2 regions of the Solibacillus sp. FSL K6-1523 genome follow, and region 2 is predicted to be linked to the other one. Evidence: riboswitches for the same ligand, from Rfam matches in the RefSeq annotation. Region 2 holds a riboswitch; the other holds the start of a gene.

Region 1 (8,301 bases), 1.1 Mb from region 2:
CTACATTCGCTTGCGTTTTTTCATGTCGAATTAAATGAATAGTAACACCACGAGCCATAAAAATACCTCCATCCCTTCACAATGTGCGCCGAGTAAATCGCCACTCACACCGCCAAAGTTTTTTACAATCCACTTGCGGTACAGGAACACTCCTATAAGCAGAGCCACCACAAGGAACACCATATGATAGTCTGCAAGCGCAATACAAATAACGATGTAGCCCACACATAAAAGCACGACACTGATGGCAAGCTGCTTTTTTATAATAATCCCTTTAAAATAGGCTGCTAGTCCCGTTTGTTTTGACGTTTCAGTTGTTAAAAATACAGTTAACACACCAATCCGCGCAAGAAATGGTATGCATAATAAAAATGGAATAATCGCTAAGTTTCCTTGCACAATCGCCTCGTAAACAAAGCCTATTTTCAATAATAGTAAGCACATGACACTAATGACACCAAACGCACCTGTTCGCGGGTCATCTAAAATGGCTAAACGCTTTTCTTTATCTCCGTATGAAAAATAAGCATCACTCATATCAATCCAGCCGTCTAAATGTAAGCCACCTGTCACTACAATCATCCCGACAACGAGAATGATTGCTAATAATAACGGTGAAATATCGCTATATGTAAATAATCCATAAGCCGTTGTCGCATATATGCCGCCCATTAGTAATCCAAGTATCGGTAAAAAGGCATACATCCATGTAACGGTTTTTGCGTTCATCTCAAACGATTTTTTCACGGGAATAGCCGAGAAAAATTGCCACGCTAATAAAAATCCAATTGTACTATTTTTCAACTTGTTCACCTCTTATTTCCATTGTTGTACAAGTTGGTATTGTACTTCATAAGCTGATTCACAATGTGTCACAATCCATTGATGAAATTGTCCGATCAGCTTTCGGTACAGTTCCACTTCATCAAATGGTGAGCGTGGTTCATCCAATATTTCATTCGATACAATGACAACCCGCACTCCTTGCTGTTGCCATGCAAGTAGCTGTTCTTGAAAGGCCAATATATAATCCGCAATCCGCTGCTCACGATTATCAAGCGTTTCTGTATGATACAACACATTGGCCAGCCATGTTGTGACACATTCAAATAATAGCACATGCTGAGCATTAAGCTGCTTCATTGCAGCCGGTATTTCCACTTGCATTTCAACAGTTAGCCAGTGTAACCCTTGCTGTTCGCGGTCTAGCTGATGCCGTTTAATTCGCGCTTCCATTTCTCGGTCAAACGCGACACCTGTTGCAACATAAATATACCGCGCGTCCTGTCCATATCGCTGAACAAACCGCTCTGCAAAGGCGCTCTTCCCACTTCTTACGCCACCTGTAATAAAAATCATTTATTTCTCACCCCTTAAAGCAGTAAAAGAACAAGCCGTTTTCTTAGCCTGTTCTCTAATTATAGATTTATATCAATTACGCCGAGGTGTAATTGCGTCCAGATTTTTTCGAGCTCGCTCGAAAAACTCCCCTTAAAAATCTGTGACATCCGCCGGGGCTTAGGTCAACACGAAGTTGATCACAAAGGCGTTGTCACAGGACGTGACGGGTTTAGCCTTTGTTCCCCAATTCAGCCGGGGTTTGAACCCCCGCTGAATCTAGTTAAATAGCTCTGGATAGACTGTTTCTGCCATGATTTGAACAGCTTGACCTATTCGTGGTGCTGGACGAGACATAATATCTCCATCAACTAAAAACACTTGTTTATTCGTCAATGCACTAATTTTATCCCAGCCAGCGCGTCCCATAATTTCACCGATTGGATCGTCTATATAATTCGTCGTTGTAATAATGATTTCGGGATTACGTAGGATAACATCTTCCTCAGCAACACTTATCCAGCTTTTTTGATCTGCAAAAATATTTTCGACACCTGCTGCATCCATTATTTCTTGTTGGAATGTTTCATTACCTGTTGTCCAAAGATCTGGTGCAGGTGAAATTTCGTAATATACTTTTTTCTTTGTTGCGATTGTAGCTGTTCTATCTTGTACTTCTTTAATTTGAGTTTGAATATCTTTGACGATTTGTTCACCAGTTGGCTTCACACCCATTACTTCTGATAATTGAATAATATCTGAATATACATCCTCAAATTGAGCAGCCGATTCGATAACAAATACTTTTAATCCAGCATCTTCTAGCTGATTAATTTGTGCTTCATCACCAACTGTATAGGCAACTACAACGTCCGGGTTTAATTCTACAATACGTTCTGCATTAATAACAGTAGATGTTGAAACACGCTCAATCTTTTGGGCAGCTTCTGGGTAACTATCATAATCTGTTGCACCGATAATTTTATCTCCTACACCTAATTCAAATAAAATTTCAGTATTGCTTGGTTGTAATGACACAACTGTTTCAGGTACAGCATCAAATGTCACTTCTACACCACGATCATCAATAACTTTATAAGATTCATTCGTATTAGATCCTTGCTGTTCTTGATTTACTTCGCCTTTTGGCTGGCTCGCTGTTTTTTCATCCACTCCACATGCTGTTAGTAAAAGCGCGGCTGCGAGTGGTGCAACCCATTTCATTTTAATTTTCATCGGTGTTCCTCTTTTCTTTTTTTAACTGGATAAGATTTACTAATAAACGGAATTTCATTATAAGCATGTTGTTTGTTCATATAAACAGCCATAACGAAAAATACATTCGCTAAAAGCCCTAAGAAATCAAATAAAATTTCCGGTACATCTCGTTCTTCACTCACTTTATGTAAAGCACGGTATGACTTTTTCGCTTCACTTCGGCAAATATGAAGCCTTACAGCACTTTCTATTCCCTGTGGCAATAAAAACTGTTGAATCACGTCTTCAACATGACTGACATAAAAATCATAGCGCTCACTTAACCAATTTAAATCATCTAAAGTAATCGCCATTTTCCCTCGTACAGAACCATTTACATGATAAGCAAGTGGCTGAATAATTTGCAAGTCTTCTAAAACAATCCTTCCTTTATCATCCTCTACTAATGTTGGTAAGACCGCACCAATTCTAGTCGTCAATGAATCTGTTCGGATTTCATAATCCACTAAAGAAATTTTTTCACGCATAAATGGATAGCACGAATAACGCATGTCCTTTTTCAATGCAAGTCCCTCACTTTTGTTCTAATTATTTGTAACGGCAATAAAAAAATGCCACCCAAGGAAATGGATGGCATCATAAATATCATAATAGAAAACTACGATTATTCCTGCCGCACATTCTCTTTAAATCCGAAGAGTATTTGTTACGATCAGAAAAAGCTTGGTGTCTTGGCTTTGCGCTTATCATACACGTGAAAATATCCCCACTTTTTAGCAGTCTCTTTTCATCAGTATTTATCAGCGCTCACAGTTACGGATATAGCTTCGGATTCACACCGAATTCCCAATTTATGCTTATAGCACTTTTTCCTGCAAACTTATTAAATTGATAAACATACTGTACCATACGAAAGTTCACATGCAAATAAGTATTTAGGTATAACGTTATTTTAACACGTCTGTTGATTGACTAACCTTTCTGTAAAAAAACAATAAAAAAGAGTATTCTCATGTAGATTCGCGTTGAATTGGAAGTTATTAATCTCCACCCCCACCACAGCTTGAGCAAGAACTACCAGACGAGCAACTATTACAAGAGCTTCCAGACCCGCAACTCGTACAACTTGATGAACCGTTGCTGCTTTCATTCATGTAATTATAAAATTCATCATAATGAAAATAGGAAACAGATAGGAAAGGAATGAGCATTGCGTTGTATTTTTGCTGACTTTTCCCTTTCTTCATCATTGCACGTATGGCATTTTTATCATGGTCTTTCACTCTATTTGCCGTTTTTTTCATGGATGCAATCAGTGAAAGGACAACTGGCATACTCTTGGCATCACTCTTAAAATATTTATCTATTAATTCATTTTCCGGGAAATCTTTAAATTCATCAATAATATTGGGAGGCACAGGGAATCTGAAAAAGCCTTTATATAGATGAATGTTCTCCTTTCTTATGTAGAAAAGTTCCGCATATATCCAATCAAAAAAACCACGTAAATTTGGATCTGGTTCCACATTAACATTCGGACTGTGATGAAGTGTTGTCCCTAAATAATTTTTTGAAAAGTCCTCATACTCACGGGTAAACATAAGCATCTCATGCCATAATTCATCGACTTTCTCACTAAACATTGGCGATTCTTTTAAAAGAGAAGTCAAAATAAAATAACGTTTCAAATCCAGAAGACGCCAGCCGTACTCATTTCCCTTTAACTTATTTTGTCTACTTACCCGATCCGCTACATTTTCCATATAACCTTTATTAAGGGATTGCTCCAAGTCGACACTGAGCTTTTTTAATCCTTTAATTGATTTTATATCTAATACTTGTGGAGCTAAACTAAATGTAAATGCGCGTTTTTTGCGTATAAATAATATAAACCAAATTAAAACGACAAGCAGGATTAACCATTCCATTGAACTCCCCCCATTCCTATTTGAAAACATTTCCATAATCTTACCACGGTTTCTTTACTAAGGACCATCCATTATTGTGCTAAATATGGATGTAACCTTGACCAGTTATAGAAATGTGCAAAAAAATATGTAGGGGAAAATCCACTTTCAGATTTCCTCCTACAAAATTAATTAATATTGTAAATATTTAACCTTTATTCAAAATCTTTTTCATTAAATCCAAAAATAAAGTTTTTTCATCTTCTGTAAGATTTTCAGTGAAGACTTGTTCAACCGTTCTCCAAACATTTAGAACTTCCTCTTTTATATCCATACCTGCTTGCGTAAGGGAAACGAGTGTTACGCGTTTATCCAAATCTGAACGTTTCATCGTTACAAGGCCAACATCTTCTAATCGTCGTACGGACTTTGCAACGGTTGAATGATTAATCCCTAATGATTTACAAAGTGCATTTTGTGATTGATTATCCTCTTTCCAAAGCTGCATTAGCATCATTTCTTGTCCTGGAAATAACCCAACCTTTCGTAATAGATCAGTTGCTGTTGCGCGATGGAGGCGAGCGAGTGAGATGATTGCGAAATTAGTAGGGAATTCTGAAGCAGTGAAAATACCATCAACTTCAGATAGCGTTTTAGAACATTGGTTTTCTGACATGAAAAGCTCCCCTTTTATAAATATTGATTGCCACTTTTTGATATTCCACATATCCTTTACGATTTCTCAAAGAATACGCTTTTTAAACCATTATATAATAATACACCATTTGAAAGTCGTTCTACTACGTGCCGGTTTGACAATTGCCAAGTGGAACAACAAAACCAACTTAGTTTTCTATCATAATTCGTTTGAGTTGCATCATCTAAATTTCTGTGATAATTTTATGTTGCCGGCAACTAATATAGTAATCTAAGTTATTTTTTTAGTTAAGAAGGGAATATTGAAATGAAAAATCAAAGTTTATTTTATAAAATTGTTCGAATTATTTTTGGAGTCATGATGGTTGGATCGGGTATCGGCATGATTATATTAGGTGGATTCCCGATTGAATATGAAAATATAGCAGCAAATCAATATATGACAGCATTGGTAGATACGGGATACTTTGTTCTGTTTTTAGCTTTAGTAAAAATTGTTTGTGGTATCGCATTTATTACAAACCGTTATTTACCGTTAGCGTTAATTATCTTTATGCCTGTTTCAGTAAATATGGTCGTTTTCCATATTTTCTTAGAGCAATTAACAGGTTTCGGTGCCTATTTCATTTTAATTATGAACACCTATTTAATGTTCAAAAACATCGATGCTTATCGCCCATTATTAAAAATGAGATAAATTTTTTGTCGATTCTAAGGTAGGGATAGATGAAACTATTGTTCCATTTAATCTCTAAATTGGATGAGGGGCATTGCGTAAGAAAATAATTGAAGGGGCTTATTAGACAGCCCCTCCAATGTACATATTTAATTTGTTCCTACAAAAGCAAAACCAATCCTTTTTTATCTTCAACTTAACTCTAAAATATTTAAACCCTCTGATGCTTCTGGTGCTTCAAAAAATTTAGTAACATGAATAAACGTCTCTTCCGTGTCAAAAGCTGCTCTTTCGGGTTGTTCCTTACGCCTTTGTGCAATTTGACGTAAGCATTGCTCATTATTTAAATTAAGGAAAATGAGTTGGTGGTTTGCATTGATCCCTGACGCTATATCCAAAAACCATTTGCGTTGCTTTTGAGTGTTCCCGGGAAAATCCATCACTACATTTGTACCAACACTTAATATATTTTGGACATGCTTTTTCACCAGCGGCTTGAGTCGCGTTGAGAATTTTAGATAATCCTCAAATGATATAATCTGATTAGGATAAAGTGATTCCAGCCATTCATCCTCAGATAATAGTACTGCATGTTTTTCTATAGCCAATTGTTTTGATTTAGTTGATTTTCCTGCACCCATTTTTCCGCAGAAAAAGTATAGGGTTCCCGTTTCTTTCATAATTTTATCCCCCGAGTTATTTTATTGGTTGTTGGTCCAAGTTATAAAATTATAATTTACAACCTAGATTATTAGTAGTAACTATCTTCATTAAGTATGAGTATACAGTTTCATATATTCAATATCTAAATCGGAACTTTTAATTTTGGATATAAAGATTCAATATAACCTAACTTATTTTTATCTTTATTCAAGAATATGGTCCGATTATTGAATATTAAAAATGCACTTACACAAAATGAATATTATACAAATGCGATACATCATCAAGTGAATCTGGATGCAATGGACTGGAAGAATGAAAAAACTTCTCAAAAGTATAACCAACTCATGAGAAGCCTCGATTATAGTCCTTTATGTTAACATCACACTTCCACCTTACATAAATCCCATTATATCAAAAGATCGAGCGGTTTATTACATCATGCTGCCGCCCATTTAACACCGCTAAAAATACAATAAAACAGGTATTAAAAACCCCTTTGTATCAACGTTCATACTATTGCTCAACCATCCTAAATGGCTATTTTCAAACATGAACATAGTTTATTTTCGGTATAGGTGTCGTGTTTCACAAGGTAGTTTCAAACATTCACACGCTGTACGGACCGTTTTGCGATAACTAACTTTCATCCCGCTTTTCCACTAGTACATGTTCCTTTCTGGTTGATATGCTAATCCTTCAATCTGTGTCGGATTAATTTCTTTTCCCCCTCCTACCATTACAAATTGCCGGAGTCTGTATTTTTTCTTCACCTCGACATCCACAGTGAGGCACTGAATTTGAGGTATGATACGAAACAATGCCTTTATTAATCGTTATCCTCTGCTTAGCCAGGCGGACTACTTTATTCCAAGTTGTATCAACTCCCATTGTGCAGAAAAATTATCCATCACCTTCCATTCACCTCCAGTTGCCCCCCGGACAAAAGGATTTTGCTCGTTATCCGAGTAAATAAGTCTGAATTCCTCATCTACAGACTCGATTTTGTCGTTGACCTCCAAATTAATTTTTACTTTAATCACAGTTACTGCAGGAGCCACATCCTGTATTTCTTGTATCTCGTAATTACTTATGCTAATATTTTTAAACTGTTCCTTTATTTCACTAGCCTTTTTAGCCTTTGACATTTGTCTCGAATCATAAAATATTCTATCCGCTAAATAGCCAAAGTTGTTATCATTAATGTATTTGAACACTTCAATCAAACATTTTTCTGGTGTACCTTCCCCATATTCTTCGACTTTCCCATTCTTCGAGACTGAAACACCGACTACAATGTCCCTTTTTTTCCATTCATCTATCTCGCCTTTCTGCTGACCCATTTTTTCTCTGGTTTCAGCCAACTTCGATAGCGAAGAGGAAATTTCTTCCGAATTAGGGGCTGTATACATCTCTTTCGATTCTCCGGATTTCATTTTCTTTTTAGCTTTTACCCAATCCATAAGTGAAAAGATTACGGCTAATAATTTACTTGAAACAAAGGAATTTGCATAATTCAAATCCCTCCCGTGTAAAATACCATTTCTGTAAGGTATTTTAATTTCTTCAACATTGGTTTTTCTTCTAGTTTTCGACATCAATTTTGACACTTCATTTAGTCCCGTTTCATGACCTACAACTGAATCCCATGCAATTAAATTTGTACTTTCCGCAAAAAAACCGGTTGCCTCTTCTTCGTTAACAAATCCATCAATTATCATCAAAAAGAGCGGTATACATGAATAATATCTCCCACTGAAGTGGTCATCAGTAGCTAACTCAAATAATGACGACCTATCCCCAAGGTTTCTCTTAGCTCGTATACATAAATGTTTTACTTTT
Region 2 (8,301 bases):
ATTTGGAGAGGCGAATTCTAAAAAGCAAGATTGAACGATATATTGTGGATCAATTTTTGGCTCCATCCGGCTAACAAACTGACGAACTTCTTCATTGCCCTCTTCTAAACGACTACCGTGCCCCACAAATAAAACGGCCTTATGTTTTTTCCCTTTACGTTTTCGGTACTTATCAAGACCTTTAATACGCGACTCACCGCGCAAACGCTCCCCTTCTTGCAATGAATAAATAATATTTTCTTCGGATACATTTTCATGTACGATTGCACGAGCGGTTTTTTCCTCCTGAACGGAATACCATGTACCTTTCGGATAATCAATGACGACACATTTATCCTTACAGCGCCCATTACAACGCGTGCGGGAAGTATGAATCACATCATCAAGTTTATTCACTCTAATTTCATCGCGTATTTGCTGCGTCACTTCTTCTGCACCAGCACCCATACAAGTCGCCCCATTACAAATTAAAACGTGACGTTGCATCGGTGTTAAATTCCAAGTTGTCATGACCAATCCCCCTTTAATTGTTGTTGAATACTCACTTTTTCCTTCTTAATAAATAGGAAAAATTTCTCTATATCGGATGTATTGTAATGAACTAATAACTTTTTTACACATGCAATGATGTACTGCTCTGGTATATTTTTGGCTAATAGTTCCCCAGAGCTTGCACGTCTCCCCATTGGAATCGCTCCGCCGTAAATATCAAATTTCCCCTTATGGTAAATGAGCGCTAAATCATCCTGAACAGCATTGTAACAAGCTAGAGTGCATGCATTAAAGCCAATTCTTACTCTCTTTTTAAGTGGCATTTGTTCAATTTCTCGTAATAGCTCTTTTGCGATTGGCAAGGCATCTAATTCGTCTCCATCACAAAAATCACAACATTTCATGATGGCACTTGGAGTAGGTGGCACTACATAGAGCTCTACATCAGTTAACATTTGGATCACTTCATCAAGCATTTCTTCATGAACCGATACGATAAAGCTATGGCCAGCTGAATATTTCACAGCACCTTCATCCGCTAGTTTTGCTAATACATTCAATTGAGTGCTCGTTAAATGTTTGTTAATGATACCGGGTCTAACCGTTAACACGATAAAGCTATCTGCTGCCTTTAACTTTGCAAATGTTTTAGTAGGCATTGGGAGTTGCATTGCTTTCTCAAAGTTTTGCCGTACGTATTGCTCCATGTTTATACCACCTTTGCTTTTACTAATTTTTAATCGTTAAAATGAATCTGGATATAATCCTTTTGCTAAAATTTCTAACGCTTCTGCTACACGTACGCCTTCTGAAGCTGCTGATAATGGGAGCACAACAAAATGCTCCTTTTGAACAGCTGGTGTTTGGCTAAGTGCAGGATCCGCTTTTAAGAAAGCAATTTTTTGCTCAGCAGTTGTTGAACCGTAATCAATGACAACAATTGCTTCTGGTGCATGTTCAACAGCGTCTTCTTTCGATACAGTTGCCCAGTTTTTTTCGATATCACCAAATACATTTTTACCACCAGCCATTGTTACTAATGTATTCATAAAGTTTTGTGTTGCCGTGAACACTTCCGTATCCCCACTATCGAAAACAAGCACTTCGATTGGTTTTTCATTTGCAGGTAATTTTTCAGTAATCGCTTCAATTTCCTTATTCATTTTTTCAATTAAAGCTTCACCACGTTCTTCTACACGGAAAATCGTAGCAATGTTACGAATATCGGTATAAATATCTTCTAATGTTGGACCCACTTTGATCGATGAAGATTGTAAATAACTATTAATGCCAAGCTCCTTTAATTCTTCACGAGACATGACATTTTTAGGGTTAAATGCACTTGCCCATCCGCCATAAATAAAATCAGCTTCATTTGCAATAATTTGTTCCTTTGATGGATAGCGTTCAGCTAGTACAGGTACTTCTGCATACGCCTCCTGTAATGGCTCATAAATTTCATCATCCAAATAAGATGTACCAATCATTGAATCTTCCAAACCTAACGCAAGCATAATTTCCGTTACGTGCTGATTAATTGTAATCGCGCGTTTTGGTACTTCTGTATACTCTAATGTCATACCTTCATTTTCAATTGTTACAACTTCAGCCGATGCTTCAGCATTTAATGGTTCCTTTTTTATTTCTGGCTCTGTTTTGTTACATGCAGTTAAAAGTAGTGATACTGTTAAGAAGATAGAAGCCCAAAAAGTTTTTTGTTTTTTCATGATTTCCCCTCATACTTTCTCAAAGTATTATTTAGTATAAAAAAATAAGTGGAGCTTGTTTGTAAATGGATTCGTTGAAATACCTACACGGACGCGGAAAACATCCATCATTGTTTGTTCTGTAAACACTTGTTTTGGTGTGCCCTGCTCATACAGCGTCCCATCTTTCATCACAATCACTTCATCACAATAAGCTGCCGCTAAATTCAAATCATGCAAAGCTGTAATAATCGTGACGGGTAGGTCCTTCACTAAATCCATTAAATGCAGTTGATGCTCAATATCTAAATGATTTGTCGGTTCATCTAATACTAAAATTTTTGCCTTTTGCGCTAATGCGCGAGCTAACATGACACGCTTCTTTTCACCACCAGATAAATGGACGAATGTTCGATCCGCTAAATGGCCAACATTTGAAAGTGCCATACACTCCTCGACAATTTTAAAGTCTTCCACATTGTCTGAGCTTAGCCATTTTTTATATGGTATACGCCCCATCATAACGAGGTCCTTCACCGTAAAATCAAAGAGCACCGGAGATTCTTGACTGACAACGGCCATTTGCTGCGCTAGTTTTTTAGGGGAGATATCCCAAATTTCCTTTTCATGTAGCGTCACACTACCCGATGTTTGCTTTAAATGACGATAAATCATTTTTAGCATCGTCGTTTTACCACTACCATTTGGTCCAATGATGCCGATGAATTTCCCTTCCTCAATTGTGATGGACAAATTACGCAAAATTGCTTTTTCTGCTATAGAATATTCTAGGTCTTGAAGTTGTATCATTTTATTCCCCTTCTCCAAATGCATATCGCTGACGACGTAGCATCCAAATAAAGAATGGGCTACCACATAACGCTGTAATAATTCCAATTGGCATTTCTTCTGGTGCAATCGCAATACGTGCGCCCATATCCGCCCAAACGATAAAAATCGCGCCAAGTAATGCACTTAAAGGTAGGACAACTTTGTAATTTGAGCCGACTAACATTCTTACGATATGAGGAACGATTAATCCGACAAAACCGATACTTCCACTAACCGCTACAACAACACCCGTTAATAACGAAACAATAATAATAATAAAAATTCGAAAACGCTCAATATTAATTCCTAATGTTGCAGCTGTTTCCGTGCCGAGCAATAATGCATTTAATTGGCGATAGCTTAATGTTAGTAATGTAAAAACGATGACGAATACAACAGCAGGAATTCCAATGTTATTCCATTTTGCTCCGCCTAAACTGCCTAACATCCAATGCATGACCGCTTGAATGCCCCCTTGCTCCTTAGACATCATCAGCATAAAGTTCGTTAGCGCGCTTAGTACCATAGAAATCGCAACACCTGAAAGAAGTAAGCGAATCATGGATGTTCGTCCGCCAATACGAGCAAGTAAAAAAACGATACTTACAGCTGCGATTGCTCCTAAAAAAGCTGCAAATGATAGCGCATAGACACCGAGAAAGCTAAATGCACCGAGTAAAATAACCGATGTTGCACCAACAGAAGCACCCGATGAAACACCTAAAATATACGGATCTGCAATCGAGTTTTTCACTAATGCTTGAATGGCTGCACCACAAATTGCAAGTGATGCACCTACAATCATCGCGAGTAGGACACGCGGCACACGCAGTTCCATAATAATGATTTGCTGAGCGTTCGATGCGTTTGTAGTTGGTACTATACCAAGTTTATACATGAGTACCTCTATAATAAGTGAGGGGGTAATGCCTACAGAACCAACCATAATCGCGCCGATTCCTGAGCAAAGTAAAATAACGAATAACATAACTAACCAAACGTAAAATTTCCTGTTCTTCATCGCTTCACAGGCTCCCAACTAATAATCGCCGCGTAAAATTTATGACGATAGATAATTTCTCCGTTTTCTTCCGTTATAAAACCTGCAAGTGCTGCTTTTACATCATCGATCTGAAACGTGTCATTTAAAATCTTCTTACTTTGCGCGGTATATAATGCTTCATATGAGGCATAGCGATATGTACGTTCTAGTGGAAGCATTTCACAATCTGCATAAATCCCAAGCTGATAAAGCATATTGACGATTCCAATATAATCACGCCTTGGATATTTAATTTGATAACCGAATTGTTGATCGAGTACAACATAATGAGGCTGAATAGGCCCTGTTGTTAAGCCGATAATGACGCGCTTTTTTGCCAAGCGATTCATCTTCAACAATGCCTCATTCATTTCATAGATCCGGTAATAACAATTGACGCCAATGACAACATCATGCTTTTCTACTTCAGCATCTTCCCATTTTGCATGGACGTACTGCACCCCTTCGTCTTCTACAAAATATTGTTGTAAATATTGAAGAACACTTTCTGAACCATCTACTAATGTTAGCTTTTCAGCATCTTCTCGTAATGGAAAGGTGTAATTTCCCCATCCCGGACCGATTTCTAAACACGTCGCATTTTCCGGTATATGTTTCCGCATTTTTTCATAAATCGGCTTCGTATGGGCATCCGTTTGGCGATAGGATTTTTTTTGCATCGATTGAGACCAAAATGCTTCTTCTAATGCATCATCAATCATTCGTTCAGGCATTTCACCGTGCCAATTATGCATGCCTTCTTTCCATAGCTTCTCAAAATCGATATGTAAAGGTGACCCTTTCATTTCAAGCATCTCCTTTCTTATAAAATACAAAAAAACGTATAAATCAAATTGTTTATACGATCAAATACGCCTCGGCGTATTTGCGTCCAGATTTTTTTTCGAGCTTGCTCGAAAAACTCCTCTAAAAAATCTGTGACATCCGCCGGGGGCTTTAACTTGATTCAGCCTGGAATTGAACTCCCACTGAATTAAAGTCATTCTTGGCATTCATCCCCCACTAATAGAAGTGGAGAACTTCTGCTGAAGCAAGTTAATATGCCATTATGTATTGCATAGTGGCTCTTATACTCCCGTAAGAACAATATTCCGTTTATCAGCAGGTATCCTGACTTCGCATCCTAAAGTTCATAGCCCTTCCCGCAAATATTTTGCAGTGGTATCGCTACAACTCTCCGCTTCACAGTGGCGGGTACCGTGGTGACTTTCCATCACTCTTCCCTTTACGTATTTCTACACTGATAAATGTATTAAATTGTATACTTTCTTCATATCTAAATGCTGGCGCACATGTTCATCCAAAAGTTCATACGCCTGTTCACGACGATCCTCATCTGATACAACATCCCCAGCAACTAATTCCAGATTTTTTTCATTGCGTATAAGGTTGAAATAGTCGCGTGTAAAATGACGATTTTGGAAGATACCATGCACATATGTACCGATAATTTGTTCCGTATAAACACCATCTTGTCGACCATCATCAAAAGTAATAAACGGTGTCATTTTCTTCGTTGCCACACTGCGACCTAAATGGATTTCATAACCCTTCACATCGTGACCTGTTACAGTTTGGCCATGTACTTGTACGGTTTGTTTTTCTGTTACAAAATGCGTCTCAATTGGTAATAGCCCGAGTGATAAGTACGTGCCACCACTTCCTTCAATCGCAGACTCATCGCGAATGACTTCTCCAAGCATTTGGTAGCCTCCACAAATACCTACGACTTTTCCACCTTTTTGTGCATGCTTCAAAATGCCTTGTGCTAAGCCATTTTCTTGTAGCCACAAAAAATCTTCTACCGTATTTTTAGTGCCTGGCAAAATAATGACATCTGGCTGCTTTAAATCTTTTAATGAAGACACAAACCGAGGTCCCACTCCTGGTTCCTCAAATAATGGGTCAACATCTGTAAAGTTTGAAATACAAGGTAAGCGAATAATCGCAACATCAATTGCAAATTCTTGTTGCTGTGGTTTTTTTAATCGTAAGCTCGATAGTGCCATCGAATCCTCCGCTTCAATTTGTACATCCACATATGGAATAACACCTAAAACAGGAATTCCCGTATAGTTTTCAAGCCATTCCACACCACTATCCAATAATTCCTTCATCCCTCGGAATTTATTAATAATGACACCTTTTACCCGAGCGCGTTCTTCATCATCCAAAAGTGCTAACGTACCAACGATTGAGGCAAACACACCACCACGTTCAATATCCGCAACTAAAATGACACTTGCATCGGTTTCGTGTGCCATACGCATATTCGCAATATCACGTGCTTTCAAATTGATCTCCGCTGGACTGCCCGCACCTTCCAATACTAAAATTTCAAACTGTTCGCTTAGACGCCCAAGTGATTTCCGTATTTCTGGCATAACATCCTCTACAAATGTTTCTCGGTATGTCAAAGCATCCATATTCGCTAAATGTTTTCCATGTAAAATCACTTCAGATATCATTTCCCCTTTTGGTTTTAGGAGGATTGGATTCATATCTGTTGTCGCGTCAATTTTAGCGGCTTCTGCTTGTACACCTTGGGCACGACCAATTTCACCACCACTTTTTGTAATGTATGAATTCAATGCCATATTTTGTGATTTGAACGGTGCTACGCGAAATCCATCATTCGCAAAAATCCGGCAAAGTGCTGTGCAAATGACACTTTTTCCAACATCTGAGGACGTCCCTTGAATCATAATTGCTTTCATTAAAATTCAAGACCTTTCATTGCTTTAACATCTTGCTCCTCGTAATAATGCTTTGTCGCATCGATTGTCGAAACTAAATCTGCCATGGCAATAAGTGATGGATGAGCCGAACGTCCTGTCACAACTAAATGCATCGTTTTCGGACGATTTTGAATGGCTTCTAATACCTCTTCAAGTGGTAAAACATCGTCAACTGGAAAGCGTGTAATCGCCAATGCATTATTCAGTTCGTCAAGCACTAATAAATCAATCGAATCATCTCGTAACACTTCTTTGACTTGTGCCCATGCCAATTTTAAAGCCCCTCGGTGCTCTTCAGGTGTTTTTGTCCATGTAAACCCAATCCCAAGTTGAACCGTTTCTACCCCTAATTTGCGTAAAGCAATTTGTTCACCATACGTACGCTCAGGAGATTTAATAAATTGAAAATATTTCACCTTCATGCCTCGTCCAATTGCACGTAACGTGACACCAAGTGAAGCTGTTGTTTTTCCTTTGCCATCCCCTGTATAAACAAGTAACATCCCTTGTCTCGCCATCGTCAATCCCCCCTTATCCTTTTATAACCAAGTTGTTTTTTCAGCAAATGCTGTACGCTTTTTCTCTGTCGCCGGAGATTCAGCTGGATAACCAATACATAACGTACCTACTAACTGTTCTTGCCCACTTGCACCAATATAAGCATGAAGCGCTGTATCATGTACTAAACCAACGCCTCGTGTACGCCAAACCATGCCTAGCCCTAATTGTTCCGCCATGAGCCACATCGACATAATTGCACTACTTACCGCAAAGACATTATCTTTCGTTGCCCCTTCATCCCCTTCTACAATGGCTGAAGTCACCGCTATAATTAATGGCGTTTTTGTAATGGCTTCCATCGAACTTTCAACTAAATTAGGCTTTGTTGGAAAACGCTTTTCTAGAAAATTTAGTGCGACTTGCTCATAACCTTGTTTACTAGCGCCTTGCATCACATAAAAATGCCATGGCTCACGCATGCGATCATTCGGTGCATATGTAGCGGCTTCTAATAATTGTTCAATTTTTTCTCTTTCTACTTCACGTGCTTCAAATTGACGAATTGCACGACGCTTTTTTAGTGCATTTAACATGTTTGATGCTCCTTTTCAATGAACCACTTTATATCCTCACGTACGTTGACAACATCCCCAACTAAAATCATCGCTGGATTTTGAATGACTTCCTGCTCAATTTGTTTGGCAATGGTTTCTAATGTGCCGATAATTGTGCGTTGTTTATCTGTAGTGCCCCATTCAATCACTGCAACTGGTGTTTCGCTTCGTTTTCCATGTTCGATTAAACGTGCTGTAATATGCTCAATATTGCCAACGCTCATATAGAAAGCGACCGTATCAATATGGCTAAGCGCGCCCCAATTTAAAAAATCATTGCCTTTTTCTGCACGTCCGTGGCCAGTCACAATAGCAAAACTTGTCGCATGATCACGATGGGTTACAGGAATTCCTGC

What was found. A riboswitch is a leader RNA that binds a small molecule or an ion and turns the genes downstream of it on or off. The one in region 2 is predicted to bind cobalamin.
Region 1: it holds a riboswitch for cobalamin, as region 2 does, so the genes downstream of both, MHI10_RS05910 (hypothetical protein) here and MHI10_RS00925 (class I SAM-dependent methyltransferase) in region 2, are expected to answer to the same signal.

Annotation. Positions count from the first base shown of each region.
Region 1 is NZ_JBBOSU010000001.1:1,284,297-1,292,597, reverse strand. It holds gene MHI10_RS05930 (histidine phosphatase family protein) at 1-58, opposite strand, end outside; gene MHI10_RS05925 (adenosylcobinamide-GDP ribazoletransferase) at 31-813, opposite strand; gene MHI10_RS05920 (bifunctional adenosylcobinamide kinase/adenosylcobinamide-phosphate guanylyltransferase) at 817-1,359, opposite strand; gene MHI10_RS05915 (ABC transporter substrate-binding protein) at 1,618-2,574, opposite strand; gene MHI10_RS05910 (hypothetical protein) at 2,571-3,119, opposite strand; cobalamin riboswitch at 3,260-3,441, opposite strand; gene MHI10_RS05905 (hypothetical protein) at 3,597-4,484, opposite strand; gene MHI10_RS05900 (MarR family winged helix-turn-helix transcriptional regulator) at 4,672-5,139, opposite strand; gene MHI10_RS05895 (hypothetical protein) at 5,428-5,817, shown strand; gene MHI10_RS05890 (AAA family ATPase) at 5,988-6,476, opposite strand; gene MHI10_RS05885 (hypothetical protein) at 7,320-8,301, opposite strand, start outside.
Region 2 is NZ_JBBOSU010000001.1:177,829-186,129, reverse strand. It holds gene MHI10_RS00950 (CbiX/SirB N-terminal domain-containing protein) at 1-510, opposite strand, end outside; gene MHI10_RS00945 (sulfite reductase) at 507-1,199, opposite strand; gene MHI10_RS00940 (ABC transporter substrate-binding protein) at 1,236-2,219, opposite strand; gene MHI10_RS00935 (ABC transporter ATP-binding protein) at 2,247-3,008, opposite strand; gene MHI10_RS00930 (FecCD family ABC transporter permease) at 3,010-4,050, opposite strand; gene MHI10_RS00925 (class I SAM-dependent methyltransferase) at 4,047-4,877, opposite strand; cobalamin riboswitch at 5,176-5,352, opposite strand; gene MHI10_RS00920 (cobyric acid synthase) at 5,328-6,809, opposite strand; gene MHI10_RS00915 (cob(I)yrinic acid a,c-diamide adenosyltransferase) at 6,809-7,348, opposite strand; gene MHI10_RS00910 (nitroreductase family protein) at 7,370-7,924, opposite strand; gene cobA (uroporphyrinogen-III C-methyltransferase) at 7,918-8,301, opposite strand, start outside.